DNA from 3 places in the Porphyromonas levii genome. Region 3 is predicted to be linked to each of the others. Evidence: riboswitches for the same ligand, from Rfam matches in the RefSeq annotation. Region 3 holds a riboswitch; each other region holds the start of a gene.
What was found. A riboswitch is a leader RNA that binds a small molecule or an ion and turns the genes downstream of it on or off. The one in region 3 is predicted to bind cobalamin.
Positions count from the first base shown of each region.

Region 1: it holds a riboswitch for cobalamin, as region 3 does, so the genes downstream of both, IX315_RS04805 (TonB-dependent receptor) here and IX315_RS04275 (DUF5074 domain-containing protein) in region 3, are expected to answer to the same signal.
Region 2: it holds a riboswitch for cobalamin, as region 3 does, so the genes downstream of both, IX315_RS05750 (anaerobic ribonucleoside triphosphate reductase) here and IX315_RS04275 (DUF5074 domain-containing protein) in region 3, are expected to answer to the same signal.

Region 1 is NZ_JADRGN010000015.1:39,255-44,992, forward strand. It holds gene IX315_RS04795 (PepSY-associated TM helix domain-containing protein) at 1-98, opposite strand, end outside; gene IX315_RS04800 (hypothetical protein) at 102-1,391, opposite strand; gene IX315_RS04805 (TonB-dependent receptor) at 1,407-3,770, opposite strand; cobalamin riboswitch at 3,815-4,025, opposite strand; gene IX315_RS04810 (LTA synthase family protein) at 4,063-5,738, opposite strand, start outside.
Region 2 is NZ_JADRGN010000021.1:7,529-13,266, reverse strand. It holds gene IX315_RS05750 (anaerobic ribonucleoside triphosphate reductase) at 1-1,903, opposite strand, end outside; cobalamin riboswitch at 1,946-2,137, opposite strand; gene IX315_RS05745 (YiaD family glycine zipper/OmpA-like lipoprotein) at 2,239-2,916, opposite strand; gene IX315_RS05740 (hypothetical protein) at 2,947-3,291, opposite strand; gene IX315_RS05735 (YggS family pyridoxal phosphate-dependent enzyme) at 3,377-4,036, opposite strand; gene IX315_RS05730 (DUF4494 domain-containing protein) at 4,040-4,474, opposite strand; gene IX315_RS05725 (isochorismatase family protein) at 4,487-5,035, opposite strand; gene IX315_RS05720 (1-acyl-sn-glycerol-3-phosphate acyltransferase) at 5,037-5,738, opposite strand, start outside.
Region 3 is NZ_JADRGN010000013.1:13,319-19,056, reverse strand. It holds gene IX315_RS04280 (TonB-dependent receptor) at 1-988, opposite strand, end outside; gene IX315_RS04275 (DUF5074 domain-containing protein) at 998-2,119, opposite strand; cobalamin riboswitch at 2,266-2,451, opposite strand; gene IX315_RS04270 (Na/Pi cotransporter family protein) at 2,603-4,429, opposite strand; gene IX315_RS04265 (phosphoglycerate kinase) at 4,581-5,738, opposite strand, start outside.

The DNA of each region.
Region 1 (5,738 bases), on a different contig from region 3:
GCGAGGAAAAGCATACCAAGCCCTGATAGGAACCATACAAACATCATAGGAGCGAGCAATGCCCCCAACCACTTATGTACTCCAGACCAGACCTTCATGATTTACTTCTTGATTGGGACAATACGGTCAGCGTAATATCCTTCCTTTAGTTTAGCTCCAGGAGTGATATTACCGCTCTTGAAGTCGTACTTATAAAACTGTGTTTGCGTCTTGGTATTTGCTCCGAGGATAGCATAGTCCTCAAAGACAGCCGCTAGCTCTACATAATTACCACCAGTGCTAAATGGGATATCCTTTAGATGAGTCTGTGCTCCAGTTGAAAGATTGATTACTGACCAGAAGAATACGAAAGGATTATCCTTACTACTCCAGACATCTTTTCCAGTAGCATAGAGTGGATTTTGGAGATAGGCTAGCGCAACATTAGGCATAAGCTCACGAAGCGTCACAATCTTGCTATTGTCATTAAGCGTAATGATGAAGCTCTTGTCGAACTCCTTTTCACCCGCCTTAACTCTAAGAATATAGCCATGTTGCTGAGTTGTAGACTTAGAGCCCGCATTGACAGAATTACACGCTAGGTAATAATTGCCCTGCTGATCAAAGAAAGCCTTGCTCTGTCTCGTTTCACCAAAAGAAGTTGATGCAGGCATCTCTGCACGAGTCTCGGTACTAGTACTTACGACCTTCATCGTCTTGGCGTCGATAACAGAGAGATTAAAATCCTTTCTCGCCTTCGCATCCATCGCCTTCTTCTTATTTATATCGTAAACGTATGTATACAAGATAACATTGTCACTTTTACGATAGCCAGCAAGACCTGATGAATTGAATTGTTCACCCTTTTTTGGTGCAGGCAGATCTAGGATACCTTTCTCTACCACCTTCATATCATTGGTGTTGATCTTGACCCAATTCACAACATGCTTCTCTCCAGCTGAGCCAAAGAGAACAAGCGTATTGGTATCGAGCCAAACGTGAGAGAAGCGGCGGTCTAGCACCTCTTTAAGTGGGAACCTCTTCACCACCTTCACGTCAGCATCAGTAATTTTGTATTTACCGAAGTCCCCTTTACGTGATACACTATAATAGTAGCCATCATGGTAGATAGCATTAGGAGTCATCTCTGAACTTAAGGTTTCAACACCCTTGCCTTTGATATCATACTCCCCAGTCTCAAGGCTGGCAACCCTTCTCACGGCATGAGCATCTTGCTTTGCAGCGGAAGAGGTTCCCTCATCAAGGGCAATCCATACGTCATACTCCATACCAGTAACCTCTGGGGTTGGTTTAGGAGTTGGTTTAGGGTTAGGCTTATTACTGTCATCGCAACCTGTAGCAAAGACGAGTAACAGAGCTAAGAACACTGAAAAGATAGGTAGTCGTTTCATCTTCATTGTTATTAATTAGTTAATAAATACTTTTAACTTACAGAATAGGGCTCGCCCGGGTTTCTGAAGCATATAGTTATCGTAATTGATTCTATCAAAGAGGTTATTGCACTGCAATGATAGGGAGTATCGGTTGTCGGCCAAAGATAGGGTGGCTCCCACATTGGTATTCCACTGATTTGGCACTAGGGCTTTTGACTCTGCTAAACCAAAAGCCGCCCAAGTAAGGTAGAACCAGTGTGTATATGAGAGAGAGCCATCTATCCTTAGCGAACTATGCTTAAGCCCAAAGGGCTCCATCATCGTTACTGCTGCTAGAGCATTGGTATAGAAAAAGGGCTTATTCGGAATCCTATTATCATACGTAATATCTAGCTGACCATTGGGTTTGGTCTTAGATCTATTGCGCTCATCAATATAGGTTGCATTCATAGAAAAGTCTAATAAGTGCTGATAGGTGTAACCGACCTCAGCCTCACCTCCTATCACACGCGCAACCCCTACATTCTCATACTTACTCTCGGTATCACTCGAAACCACTCTGTGGATATAGTCCTGCACATCACGGACAAAGAAGTTGCCCTTATAGGATAACTTATGCTCTGGTTGAAAGCGCCAAGCCCCATAGACCTCCAGATTGAAGTTGTTAGCCTGCTCTGGTCGGAGGAGTAGATTAGGATAGATATTGGCTCCGTTACCCATATACTCCCTGGCAGATGGGAGCCTAACCGCTCTTTCATACGACCCCTTAAGGGATAGCTCGGGGAATAACGTAGCTCTCACGCCTAGTCCATATCCTAGGTGATTCTTTGTAGCTTTACGCTCCACCTCATTGGCACCCGTAATCCAATAATAATCTGACTGCTCTACCTCTGCATGGAAGATATAATCTTTAAGGAATAGAGTAGTATTGATACGATCATCCCACAGATATTGCCCATACGAAACACCCAAGATATGCCTTGCCAAATAATCTTCCGAAGGGATAAAGGTGGCATCGAGGCGATCCGTTCGCTTATTCTTATTCGCTGTAAGCGTATAGTTGAAAGAGACCGTCCCTGTTCGTGACCATTGATAGGCGATATTAGCACGTAGTACATCAGTAGGGCGTTCAGTAGCCCGAATCATCTTCCCTCGCCGCATCAGCTCACTATAATTCGTCTCTACATAACTACCATCCCAAGCATAACGCCTATAAGCGGTATCGGTGTATAAGATATGGTCATTGGTATGAGATGCGAATAGATTTAGGGAGAGCCCATCTACAAATAGGTCTCTCTTGCTATACCTCCCTGAAAACCTCAGAGCACTACGATCTCTGTGTGCCTGCCCTATCACTAGGTTTTGGCTAAATCCTGTCTGTAGCTCACTAGCACTACTAGTATATGAGATACCTACAAAAGCTTCGTCTGCCCATGTACGACCCGTAAAACCTAGTTCAAGTTGGGAGAAAAGAGATCTATAGCCATCGTGAAAGCGACGATAATCCCCCAACTGATACTCATAAGCAGCTTCATTCCACACCTCTACGCCACGCATTAAGTAGTCATTCTTGGAGGACTTTACACTCATAATGCCCCTAAGGGTGAGACCACTCCTATTGAGCTGATACTGACCGTTCACATCGGCTCCGTATGTGTGGAATGAGCCTGCTTCTGCAGAGACATCAAGATAATTTGCATGACTACTCTTTGTCACGATATTCACCGCCCCACCCAAGGCATCTAACCCAAGTTCAGGAGGCACCACCCCTTTATATATTTCCATGCGTTCCACAAGGTTGATAGGGATATTCGCTAGCGTCACACCACTCCCAAGCGAAGACAGCGGAACGCCATTCACGAAATACCTAATGGCATTGCCACTAAGCCCTGTGATAGCGAGGTCAAAGTCCGAACCTACACCACCCTCTTCTCGTATCACTACGCCTGAGGATTGGTTGACCAACTTATTGAGATTGCTCACCGATGCCACAAGAGGATGGACATCTATACTCGTGGCAGAGAACGAACTATTCTGCATTACCTCCTTATAGGTAGGAGCACTGACAACGACCTCTCGGAGTAGTTTGTAGTCCTCTTCCAGGACAAAGTCTTGCCTAATCGGCTTATCCCCCACCCTTACTACTAGCTGCTTTTCTCCAAACCCCAATAAGTAGGCGGATAACTTATATTGCCCCTTGGTTAGCTCAATAGCATACTCACCCGCAGCATCAGCAACGCCACGAATAGTACCATCTACTTTTATAAAGGTTCCCTGTAAAGCCTTCCCATCCTTGTCACTCACCCGACCACGCACAGTGACCTGAGCTGTGGCGAGACACGAAGACAGCACCAAAGTCCAAACGACCCAAATAGGTCTCAACAAGCTATTCTTCATAAAATCGAAGAGGATGCAACATTACGCACTCTTGCCCCCGAGAGTACAAATAAATAGCAATGGCAGGTTTCCTGACTTGCTCCTATTTGGAGACGCCTTCCCATCTGTTACCAGACAGTGACACCATTATGTAGATTACCCCAAACGCGATACGAAGCTCACAGTAGCGGGCACTGCTCTAGACTTCCACTAGATTCCCTTTTATGCTCTTGAGATAGGCTATCTCCGAGCATCACCACAACTTACTCCACAAAGGTAACACTATTTATTGTATATACGAAAAGAGAATTGACTACCTCTCCTTTCCCTTTGGCAAAACATCTTTCACAGAAAATGAGGTAGAGAATATCCTATGGTTATAATCTTGGACAATAGCACGAAGTAGATTAGAATAGTGCTCTACCGTCTTTTCTGAAGGCTCAATCGTTACATCCGTCTGCAGGTGCTTCACTGGGCTTGTCGCTGTTATATTACTCGCTGTGGTCATTGCAATAGTTGCATCTTTAGTAAAGAGCAAGTATTGCCCCCCAAAGTAGTTGAGCGCAAAGTGTTCTACCGACCTATCAAATACATTATTACCATAGCTCAGGACTGGCTCAGTGTTCCCAGTTAGATAGAGGAGCGTAGGCAGGATATCGGCGTGCTGCACCACGTACTCATTGATTTCACTCTTCAGCTTACCTTGAGGATCATAGAAAGCAATTGGAACAGCTGCGTGCCCTGCCAAATTGTCATAGGCAGGGAGATCAGTCTGGTTGGTATGATCCGCTGTAAGTACAAAGAGCGTATTTTGAAACCACGGAGCATCCTTAATTTTGTCGAAGAATTGGCATAAGGCATAGTCGGCATACTCCGCTGTCTTATGTATTGGCAGAGAACCGCCCTTAAATTGATCATTAAATTGCTTCGGCACTTTGAAAGGATAGTGATTAGAGAGAGAGAAGAAAAAGGCGCCAAAAGGTTCCTTCAGATTATCCATATCACTAGCCATTGCTAATTCGAAGGGCAAGTCATGAATACCCCACTCACTGTACATATCCCCTTTGCTATTGGGATGCTGAGCCAGATAGTCGTCTCCTGTATACTGTTGGTCTACCCCAAGCTTTTGGAGAAATGGGAAAAATCCCATAGCGCCTTCACTATCTCCATGGTAAAACTTAAGGGTATAACCCTCACGCTTTAGAGCCAATGGAAGTCCTGTATCGAAGCTATTGAAGTGCTGATAATTGGACATTTCCCAATCTTTATCGTTGAATGTACCACCGAAAGAGGGAAGTGAAACAAATATAGAGGGGAAAGACTCTACCGACCGTTTGCCAGAGGCAAAACCATAACGAGCATATAGGGTATGAGGAAGCAAGCTGTCAAGAAAAGGAGTCCTACTTGTATGCCCCTCTACCCCTTGATTGAGAAAGCCAATGTACTCGCTCGCCATACTCTCCATGATGATGACCATCACATTCCGCCCTCGCATAGAGCCAAAGAGGGAATCATTCTCAGACAGAGGTGTAGCTTGGTAGTATGGGGTGAAGATATGAGGTAACTCCTCATCGGTATAAAAATCATATTCATGCCGTGCTTCTGTACCTTTTAGTAGCGCAATTGGTGTATTCAATAGGATAGGATATTGATCCTGACTACTCATCCGACTGACTACCTTATCGAGTGCAACGGGTGTACCCTCAAAGTCCCAGCGCCCACGCATGCTGAAGAAGATAAAGACGATCAGAGCCATAGATAGTGGTATATTTAGCCAAATCGGAAGAGCCATCTTTTCAGTCCTTTGGAAGCGAATCAATCGATAACCCAATATACCAAGTAGCAGCAATATAACGAATGAGAGCGAGAGCGGCCAGTGCTCAATAATAAAGTCCTTGTAAAGACCCACATAGCTCTTTCCCTCGAACTCCGAAAACACCTCCATATTAACCCTTCTCAAGACAAAAGGGAAGTAACCAATATCAGAGA
Region 2 (5,738 bases), on a different contig from region 3:
ATTTCTCCTTTAATTCTCCAGCCACTTCGTTGAGGATTACTAGGCACTGTCTGAGGGTCTCCCACGCCTGATCGTTGGTGCCATGACCTTCTCCGTAGATAGCGTACATGGCATTGTGCCCTCCGATAAAACCTATGCCGAGTGTGCCACTCTTGAGTACATCGCCTACCTTATCATTGGGGCGCAGGGCGGCACCTCCCTTCCATACATCGTTGCCCATCATGAAGGGGAATTGGCGTGCCAGGGCACTTCTTTGGAATTCATACCTGGTATAGAGCTGCTCTCCCACTAGTCGGGCTAGGTCGCGTAGGCTCTCGAATAGTTTATTTACCGCCATGCTCCTCAGTGTACCTTGGTCGGTATGGAGCGTGGAGTGCTCCTCGGCATAGCGCATGGCTTCAATCGCAAGTCTTGGGAGATTGATGGTGGTGAATGAGAGGTTGCCTCTGCCTATAGAGGTCTTCTCGCCATTGAGGTTTTCGAATACCCTCGTGCGGCATCCCATTGTAGCTATTTCGTATTTGTAGCGCTTTGGGTCGTCCTCTCGCCACAATTCGTGACGATTGAACGTGCTATCGAGGAAGACAAAGTTGGGGAAAAGTGCCTTGGCTGTAGTATCGCAGGCACGTAGGAAGAGGTCGAAGTTGGGACAAGAGAAGAATACTTCCCCTGCCAGCGCCTTATCGAAGTTCTTCAGCGCTAGTTCGTAGTCTGCATCGGAATAGTTGATGCCCTCTTTTACCTTAAATATCTGAATAGGGAAGACGGGGGTCTCTCCGCCGTCACCCAAACCCTCTATGGTCGCTTTCATAAGCTCCTCCATTACCATCCGACCTTCGGGAGAAGTATCGGTGCCATAGTTAATCGAGCTAAATACCACCTGATTACCACCTCTAGAGTGCATGGTATTGAGGTTGTGGATAAAGCCCTCCATGGCTTGATGGGTATCGCGTCGGCTCCTTTCTATGGCTTTCTCGATGACCTTCACAAGAAGGCGACGATTAAGGTGCTCATAATACTCCTCGCATATCGCCTCGTGCAGATGATCGACTTCGGTAGAAGAGGGGAGTATGGAGTGTAGGTGTTGGGCTACTAGCTCTCTAGCCTTTTTAGACTCTATATCCACGCTTTCGTCTACCGTCTGGAGTGCAAATTGTAGTAGATCCGCCACATGTTTCACGAAGGTTTTATACACTCCAGGTGCCATGAAGAAGTCGAAAGCTGGTATGGCTTGTCCACCATGCTGTTCGTTCTGATTGGTCTGGAATACGATGGTTGCCAGTGTGGCGTAGCTTTGAATACTCTGGGGGGTACGGATGCCTCCATTTTTGGTGTGAAATCCTCGCTCATATAGGTCTGCCAAGTCGTACTGCACGCAGGTGGTCGTCTTGGTAGGATAGTAGTCTAGGTCGTGGATATGAATGTCACCCCTACGGTGCGCCTCGGCGTACTTGGTAGGGAGTAGGTATCGATAGGTGTAGTCCTTAGTTACTTCCGATGCAAAAGTCATCATCTGTCCTGATGGGGTATGACTACTCATGTTGGCATTGCTGAGGTTGACATCGTTGTTGTCAATAGTTACGATACCATCCAATGATTGCTTCAGAGCTGTCTTCTTCTGTCGCTCAGTATTGCGCCACTCCCTGTAAAGGATGTAGCGCTTGGCTACATCAGGATTGAAGTGCATGAGTTCACTCTCCACAATGTCCTGCACCTCCTCCACGGATATCACATCTTTATCTATACGGCTAAGAATCTTAAGTGTAGCCGACTTGACTTCCACGAAATGGTCGGTGTAGCCTGCCGCTACGTAGGCCTTTAGGATGGCGTTCTCTATCTTGGTAGGGACGAACGCCTCTTGGACTCCATCGCGCTTGATGATGTACTTGATAGGATTGGTCATAACTTTAACTCCCGAAAGTAATGGTTCAACAAAAAATATACTAGATGTAACAGAGCCGAAGTAGGTCTTCTGACTCGTCTCACTCTACGACGCCTTCCCACCCTCTAGTAGGCAGTGGCTTATGTGTGTATAGCAGAGTATTACTGAGACTTACAGCAGCGGGTACTGTACTGGATTTCCACCAGTTTCCCTTACCTCCGTCTTGTTTATAGCACCACAAAGGTAACGATTTATTTTTGTATCCCTATCCAAAGTTACAAAGAATCCCCTCGGTAGGTTGGCACTAACCAATCTACCGAGGGGGTATATAAAATGTATGTCTAGCGTGTGTCTGCTTACTTCTTAGCAGCCTCCTTAGCCTCCTTAATCATCTTGGCATTGGGGAGGATAAAGATCTCTACACGGCGGTTCTTAGCTAGGTCAGCTTTGCTATCGCCCATGGCGACTGGCTGATCTGGACCTACACCTTCACCCATCATACGAGCGCTCTCTACCCTCTGCGCACGGAGGAAGTTGAGTACACTCATCGCACGCTCACGGGATAGCTGCATGTTGTATTCATACCTACCAGTCTTGTCGGTATGACCCACAATCTTGATGTCCGTATCAGGGTTGGCATTCATGTTTTCAGCAAACTTGCGAAGTGCTTCGCGCGAACTAGCGTTAAGCGTACTAGAGTTTACTGGGAAGAGGATACCGCTATCAAATGTAACACGGATGGCCTCACCATTATTCACGGTCTCTACAGTAGCATCAGGAATCTGCTGCTCTAGCTCTTTCGCCTGCTTATCCATTTGGTTGCCAATGATACCACCAGCCGCACCACCTATGGCTGTGCCTATGATAGCACCTATACCAGTATTGCCAGCTACTCTACCTATGCCAGCACCGATAGCGGCACCTGCTGCGGCACCGATACCAGCGCCCTTTAGAGAATTACTAGCACCACAACCACTCAGTATCAAACCGATGGTAACTATACTTACACTTAGAAAACCTTTAATCTTACTCATAACATCTAACTATTAAAATAAATACTAATCCTACTCGTCATCGTCCTCTTCGAGAGAGACGTCGAACTCTTGTTGCAACTGGATGAGTAGCACCATGTCCTCCACAGATATGGAGATGTCTTGTTCGTCCTCAGCTGCACTCTTAAGCGCATATTCGTGGAAGTCTTCGGGTTCTACCTCTACGACTTCCTCCTCGCCATCTAGCTGTTCTGTGTACTCTTCCCAAAGCTCGTAGAGATACAAGATATCCTGATCCAAGAGCTCTGTGATACTTTCTATCTCAGCTGTCTCTTCTCTGACAAACTCGAGAAGTTCTTCGTCGTACCAATCGAGGTCTTCTTCCTCGAGGTTAAAAGGGTTGTCTATCTCATTCATAAAACTTTATCTCTAGCTATGTCTTATAATACTACACCACAAAAGTAGGAAAATATCCGATATGTTGTCTATTCTAATCTATAAATTAACCGAAAATTGCGCTGCCTACTCTAATAATGGTTGCACCATGCTTTACGGCAATAGGATAATCGTGTGTCATACCCATTGAGAGCTCAGTAAAGTGTGAGCTTTCACTGAAAGCACCAGTACGTAGGTCGTCGAAGAGTGCTTTCATCTGTGCAAACTCGCGCTCGACCTGCTCCATATCGTCTGTCAGCGAAGCCATACCCATGATGCCTGATATCTGAGCATGCTGGTAGGTTCTAAGGCGATCGCTATTGATTAGTTCTTGTAGCTCTTCTAGCGAAAATCCATGCTTGGTCTCCTCTCCAGATATATGTATCTGCAGTAATACAGGGAGGTACTTTCGCCCCTGCTTGATACACTCCTTCTCCACTTCCTGAAGTAGCTTCTCACTATCGATACTGTGAATCATGTGCACGAAGGGTACCACATACTTTACCTTATTACGCTGCAGTGTGCCTATCAAGTGCCACTCAATATCTTTAGGCAGAGCGTCGTACTTCGGAAGTAGTTCCTGCACACGATTCTCTCCGAAGCGCCTTTGTCCGGCTTCGTATGCCTCTAGTACCTCCTCCTGGGTGTGGTACTTGGATACGGCTATTAGCTTAGTGGTCTCTGGTAGCTCCTGTTGTAGGGCTTCCAGTCGTTCCTTAATATCCACGACTTATCCCTCTGTTTTTATCTGATACTTGAATACATCCATATAGAGCGTCTCGGATACACTAGCTACGTCATACTCGCCTAGTGTGTCTTGCATCCCCTTGTGGAGGTTCTCTAGAGCGTGATCAATATCATCCGCTTGCACAATCATCTGTACGTACTTCTTTTTCTCCACACCTGCCTTCTCGTCTAGTGTGATAAAGCCTACCTTGCACTTATAGTAGCGTTCGCTCTTATCATCGATGAATAGGTCGTAGAGGCGTACTTTTTTTACGCTATCCATTACAAAGCTACCCCTGCCATTCATCTCTTCGGCCATACGAGCCTCCGCATCGGTAAAAGTCTCTGCATCGATAAGGTAGCTCTCACTCACCTTACGCATCTTGCCTGACTGGTTAATCTCTTTCTCGTATGTAATCTTACAATCAAACCAACTCATATTTCTTATATCCTAAAAATCCTCTAGTGTTATTACGCCTACGCCACTCTCTTTAATCGTATCTTTCAAAGCAGTGCCGTCGTCAAGGCTAGGTGCTGCATCGGTGATGACCGTGAGTTTTTGCCCTAACCCATGCTTTACAAGGTCGTTCAAGGTATAGAGTACACATACATTCCCTGCTATGCCACATAGGAAAACCTCCTTAGCCTTGTCGAGAAGGGTAGGGTACCCTTTTGCGAAAGCGCTGTACTCATCTAGCTCCTTCCGTACGCCCTTCTCTATGAAGTGCACTGGGCCTTGTCCCACTCTTAGTGCCTCCATAAGCGGCTCCCAAAGCGCTGCACCCACACTATACTTCACGCAGTGTGGTGGCCACATACCGCCTTGTGCCTCGAAGCTACAGTGCCCAATGGGATGAGCATCCATCGTTACCACAATCTCCTCCGCAGGAATTTTGGGCAATGCTGTCGCTAGTCTATCCATCGCTTCTTTGGCACCTGCTACAGGGAGTGTCCCTGTAATGAAGTCATTCTGAGGGTCAACTATTATCAGCACTTTCATACTACCGCATCTGCTTAGTCGTGATTAAGTGATTCTTCAGAGGGGTGGCATACATCTCTAGTATACGCTCTCTTACGAAGGACTGGTGCTCCTCGGCAGCCTCTACTTTCTTCACCTGACCCTCTAGGTAGTCTACAAATGTCTGCTCCTCCTTTGGACTGTACATGTGCTCGAACTGTCGTCCTCCATGTAGTAGGTCAAACGCTACATAGTTGTTGGGGTAAAGTCGGTAGTTTGTAAAGATTTGGCGGTCTATCTCCTGAGCCACTACATTGAGTATCTCCTGCTTGCTGCCAGCACTCTGAGTAAGAGCCGAGAGGTCTCTAAGCGTCTCACCTATGCTGAAGTGCACGCGCCCCTTCTGTCCCAGTAGCCCTGTCTGCATATTGATCATGTCATCTATGGGGCTCTTCTTCCACTCAGGGTCTAGGTGCTTCGCCAGCATCTCTTTTGCTTTGAGGTAATCGCAAGGGTCATACTCATAGGTAATGGCTATCGGCGTTATCTTTAGTTCCTCTAATAGCTCTTGGTCACTTTGTCCCTTCTCGGCACTCAGCGTGAGCATCTTCAGTACAGCTGTCTGTGTGCGGTCATCTGAGTTTTTACGCCTACCTTCGCTTTGAGCCAACCATACTGACGCCTCATCCCCTACTACCGAGCTGCGGATATAGTTGCTCAATCGCTTGCTCTCTACCAGCATCTC
Region 3 (5,738 bases):
CGTCTATCACTGCCCTGGAGCCATTATCGTAAGAGATATAAGAGGTACTATGCCCTAGTCGGTTCTCCAGTGACCATTGCGCTCCGATATAATTATGGGTCAATACGCCACGTAGGCTCTGTTCTCTATTCTCATTGACCCTAAGGGCGGGATTGCCATAGTCTACCGACAATAGTGGTAGTTGCCTATAGCTACTTGTGCCCCATAGGGAAAGCCCTATCCGGTGGGCGGGATTAGGCTGGTAGGCTAGCTCTTGAAGTAGGTGGAAATCTCGGAAGGCACCATTGCTATTCCGCTCGCGAGGGTGGTACGAACTCAGGATATTCCCCTCTTCGTCCTTGATATCAGCCCACTCATCTTTATTGGTGTAGATGAAGTCGTTGCGGCTAGAGGCGGCTACGAGACGGGTGCTGCTCTGCCACTGCTCGCCACTGTACGTGTAGCGCAGGTACTCATCGAAGGTTTTGTAGGAGCCAATGCCCTGTGTGTAGGTGAGTAGATGCCCGTGAGGGAGCTTAGAGAGGTCGGTATTAAGCACCACGGCACCACCTAGTCCGCCACCCCCTTGGCTGATAGAGCTAGAGCCGTGCAGGAGTGCGGCATTATCGACAAAGTAGCTCGGTATAAGGCTGAAGTCGGTAAATCCAAGCGTAGGTGAATTGAGTGCCACCCCATTCCAGTCTACGCGGGTATGGCTGGCAGCTGTACCACGAAAGGAGACGGTGCTGAGTGCCCCACGCCCTTGTTCTTTTACGAATATACCGCTTCCGTAGGTGAGGACGTCTCCCAGAGAGAGCGCAATATTATCGTGGAGTACGAGTGGCGCTATCTTGCTCTGCATCACACCTATTTGGCTGAGCGGTCTTCGGCTGACTACCTCTAGCTCCGAGAGGTTGTACTGCTGTTGTATCAATAAAGTATCACGCTCCTCTGCACTTGTGGGAAGTGCGAGGAACGCGATACTAAATATGGCTAGCAAGAGCCTCATTGGGATTAATTATTTCTTGACGTAAAATACGAAGTCGATGGGCAGTACCCCCACTGAGAAGCTATCGAGCTTCTGACCATCTGCGGAGTACCTATATACTGTGCCCTCTTGTTTGTTGTCCTTACTGTCTCCGATGTAAAGGTCGCCATTTGGTGCTACAGCCAGAGAATAGGTATTACAATTAGATGGCATATTGATGAAAGGTGTAGCCGGAATCTCTTTGTCTGTAATGCTCATCTTGAAGATGTGTGGTGCATTGAAGAAGTAGAAAGCATCCTTAGCGAAATTCATCCTGAGGTGCGAAGTCGCAGGATACATAAGATCCTTAAACTTCGTAATCCCCCCACCAACCTGATGTGCGGCATAGTTGACCTTGGAGTCAATCGTCCAGATGGTAGGGTTCTTACCCACCCAAGACTGACCTTCACAGAGTACCCATACCTTACCATTCTTATCCATGTCCATGCTCTTGGGTTGTAGACCTACCTCAATCTCCTTGACCACTTTGTCCTGAGTCGTATCGATAAGTAGTACCTTGCTATTGTTGCTCCAGCAGCTCACGAGTACGTGCTTGTCGTCTACTTTTAGCCACTCCTCCGTACTGAGGTCGAACTTCCCAGCACCGTGAATAGCAGACTGATAAGTAGTGATTTTTCCGGTTGTCTCCATCGTCCGGGGATTGAAGATTGTGATATCGCCCGAACCCAAGTGAGACACGTACGCTTTGTCGGAACTTACGAAGTAGATGTACCGCGGGCTCTCAATCTCGAGCTGACCGGTACGCTTCATCGTCTTAGGGTTTAGCCTATAGATGACATTAGAGTTGCCAACCACTATGTACAAGTCGTTGCCAAAGAAGGATCCGCTTTGTGCTGTATCGCCGAGCTTAATACCATTCGTCTTGTTGAAAACTTCTCTTATAAGCCTCTTCCTGTCTGGCGCATACGCATCTATAGATGCATTAGCTTTGCCCTTACCGCCTGAATTAATGACATACACAGTCGGAGGCTCAAGATTTATCGGCTCTGGTGTTGGTCGGTCATTGCTAGGAGTGCAGCTGGTAGCAAGCGCGAAGAGCATCAGAGACAAAGCTCCGATGCGGAGTGCTAGATTGTCGAAATACTTGTTCATGCCTTTCTTTTCTTTTGTCGTTGTACTAAACTTTATCACTCGCTTGGGGCGCAACACCTACAAAGAGAAAGAAAGACAGCTACGACTGCCTTGGAATGACGGCACCTCCACACCCGGAAGGCGTCATCGGCTCTCTGTGCAAGCGCATTGCACCAAATTGAAGGGGAGGTCTCCCGGCTTAGCTCTTCTCTACTATTGCCTTCCCAAGCACCTTTTCGGCTCAGTGGCTTATAATAGCACGATACCCTAATCTATAGGGGAAGCATCACGGTAGCGGGTACTGCTTTGGACTTGTGCACCAAATTCCCTTACCCCATCTCTTGTATTGGCAAAGGTAATATATTTTCTGGAACTTCCCAATTTACTTTAAGATTATTGAATGAATGTGTATTTGCGCAATGCAAATTTCCCTCCTACAGAGCTTTAGAAAGGACTCTATAGGAGGGGAATTGGTGCCTGAAAAGAGGCGATTACCATTGGCGATTACTTCTCTTCGCCGATAAATGCTTCTACTACATTGACAGCGTAGTCGCCTATTCGCTCGTATTCGTCGATGATATCGAGGTAGTAGACTGAGTCTTGGTATGGATAAGCATTGACCTGCAGATCCTTTAGGTTCTCAGTAACTAGGAACTTATACTTGATGTTGAGTGCTTTCTCTAGGTCTTGAGATATAAGTAGCATGTCCTGAGCATTATCTTCATTGTCCTCTAGTACGCCTTTCATGTGATTGAGGATATTCTCGAGCATTTCATGAAGTACGCCTAGGTGTGCGGCAATGATTGGGTTCTCCTTGATGCCATCATCGAGCTTACGTCGGAGGATGCGGGCTATCTCGAAGCAGGAGTCCCCGATGCTCTCTATCTCGCTAGCTATACGGAGGTACTTCTGAACCTTGTGGCGTGACTCTCCACTCAGGTCTCCTCGGGATAGCTCTGTCAGATACTGCACGATTTCTATCTCCACTCGGTCGCAGATGCGCTCATACTTATCGATGCGGGTAAAGACGAGTTCAAACTGATCTCGCTCTTGGATATTGCTCAGCTCGCGAACCATTCGGAGCATGCCTAGTCCCTTATCGGCGAAGGAGACAATCTCCTTATTCACCTGAAGCAAGGATAGCTCACTTGTGGAGAGCATACGTGTAGAAAGGTACTGTAGGTGGGAATACTCCTTTTTCTCGGCAGCCTTCTTGGAAGGGTGGATAACCTTATTGCATATCTTCACGATGACTGGCACAAACCAGATCATCACTAGAGTATTGGAGATGTTGAACATCGTGTGGAAGAGCGACAACCCTATACTGATGGCGCCTGCAGAGCTACGTATGGTGGCTTGCAAACGACTCAGCTCGGGATCGAAAATAGGGTCTTTGCCCGTTATCATGGCTACGTCGCCAGGCTGGAACCGAGCATTGAGGTCGGCAATCATAGGGAATAGGTTGCGAGGGTCATAGCCATCTATTCTCTCTACAATACCTGAAACGAGGTTGATAGCTGGGAAGAAAAGGAAGAGTACCCATACCACACCGAAGACATTGAATAGGGTGTGTGAGAGTGCGGCACGCTTAGCATTGTAATTGGCACTAAGGGCAGCGAGGTTGGCGGTAATAGTAGTACCGATATTCTCTCCTAAGATCATCGCTGCGCCCATCTCGAAGGGGATCCATCCTTGGCTACACATCACGAGGGTGATAGCGACTGTGGCGCTTGAGCTCTGCACTATGAAGGTGAGGATAGTACCGATAAGAAGGAAGATGAGTACCGATCCGAAGCCTAGGTTGGTATAGGTCTGGAGAAATGAGAGCGCCTCGGGGTTGTTCTGAAGGTCGGGCATAGATTCCTTGAGGAACTGAAGCCCCAGGAATAGGAGCGAGAAGCCGAGCATGAAGTCGCCCCACGAGTTCATCCTAGCTTTCTTGGAGAAGATAAATGGTATCGCTACGGCAATGAGGGGAATGGCAAAGGCACTGACGTCTACCTTGAAACCTAAGAGTGAGATAATCCAAGCAGTAGCGGTGGTGCCTATATTGGCTCCCATAATGACGCTGACCCCCTGGGCTAGCGTAAGTAGGCTGGCATTGACAAAGCTCACGGCCATGAGCGTAGTCGCTGAGGATGATTGTATCAGTGCGGTGATAAGAATACCCGTAAATACACCGAATACACGATTGGAGGTCATTGCAGAGAGAATACTCTTCATGCGGTCGCCAGCCACCTTTTGTAGCCCTTCGCTCATTATCTTCATTCCGTAGAGGAAGATGCCGAGCGAGCCAATGAGGTGGATAAAGTCAAGAATACCGTAATCCATTTCTTACTATTGTTTCCCTAAACATAATTACTCCGCAAATTTAGCTAAATCGTAATGGAGTAGCAAAGGAAAAGTCTTAAATATGTTCATAAAATAGGGTCTGACAAGGCAAATGCCTTATCAGACCCTCTTGTAATAGCGCTATTACGGTTTACTTCCTATTGATTGCGGCGATGCCTGGAAGTACTTTGCCCTCAATGGCTTCGAGGAGGGCACCTCCGCCTGTAGATACGTAGCTCATCTGATCGGCAAGACCAAACTTATTGACAGCCGCTACAGAGTCACCACCACCTACGAGAGAGTAGGCGCCCTTAGCGGTAGTCTCGGCAATTACCTTAGCCATTGCCTCTGAGCCCTTGGCGAAAGTGTCGAACTCAAATACACCGAATGGGCCATTCCACAGGATGGTCTTGGAGTCGCGAATAACGGCAGCGAACTTCTCCTGTGTCTTAGGGCCGATGTCCAGACCTTCCCAACCATCAGGGATGTTGTTGCTATCTGCAACTTGGGTATTGGCGTCGTTGGAGAAGTCGTCTCCAATTACAGAGTCTACGCCAAGTACTAGGTTTACACCCTTCTCCTTAGCCTTACGCTCTATCTCTAGCGCGAGGTCGAGCTTGTCGTCCTCACAGATAGAGTTGCCGATCTTACCCCCACGAGCCTTCATAAAGGTATACACCATGCCTCCGGTGAGGATTAGGTTGTCTACCTTATTCATTAGATTCTCGATAATCTCGATCTTACTGGAGACTTTGCTACCACCCATGATAGCGGTGAATGGGCGCTCTACCTTGTCCATCACGCGCTCTACTGCAGCTACTTCCTTACCCATAAGGAAGCCGAACATCTTGTGGTCGGCATCAAAATGGTCTGCGATAAGCGCTGTAGATGCATGTGCACGGTGTGCAGTACCAAAGGCGTCATTGACATAAACGTCTGCCATATTGGCTAGGCGCTCAGTGAATGCAGGCTGCCCTGCCTTGCCATTGCCCTTACCCTCCTCTTCGGCGTGGAAACGGAGGTTCTCTAGGAGTTGCACCTCGCCATCCTTTAGCTCGTTGGCCATCTGGAGTGCTTCGTCGCTCACGCAATCGTCGGCAAACTTAACGGGCGTACCCAATAGCTCCTCTAGGTGTGGACGGATGTAGTCGAGAGAGAACTGCTTATCTACCCCCTTGGGTCTACCCATGTGGCTGCCGATGATAAGGCGACCGCCGTCCTTCTGAATCTTCTGAAGTGTTGGCAGTGCCGCACGCATGCGGGTATCGTCGGTAATCTTCTTATTCTCATCCATGGGCACATTGAAGTC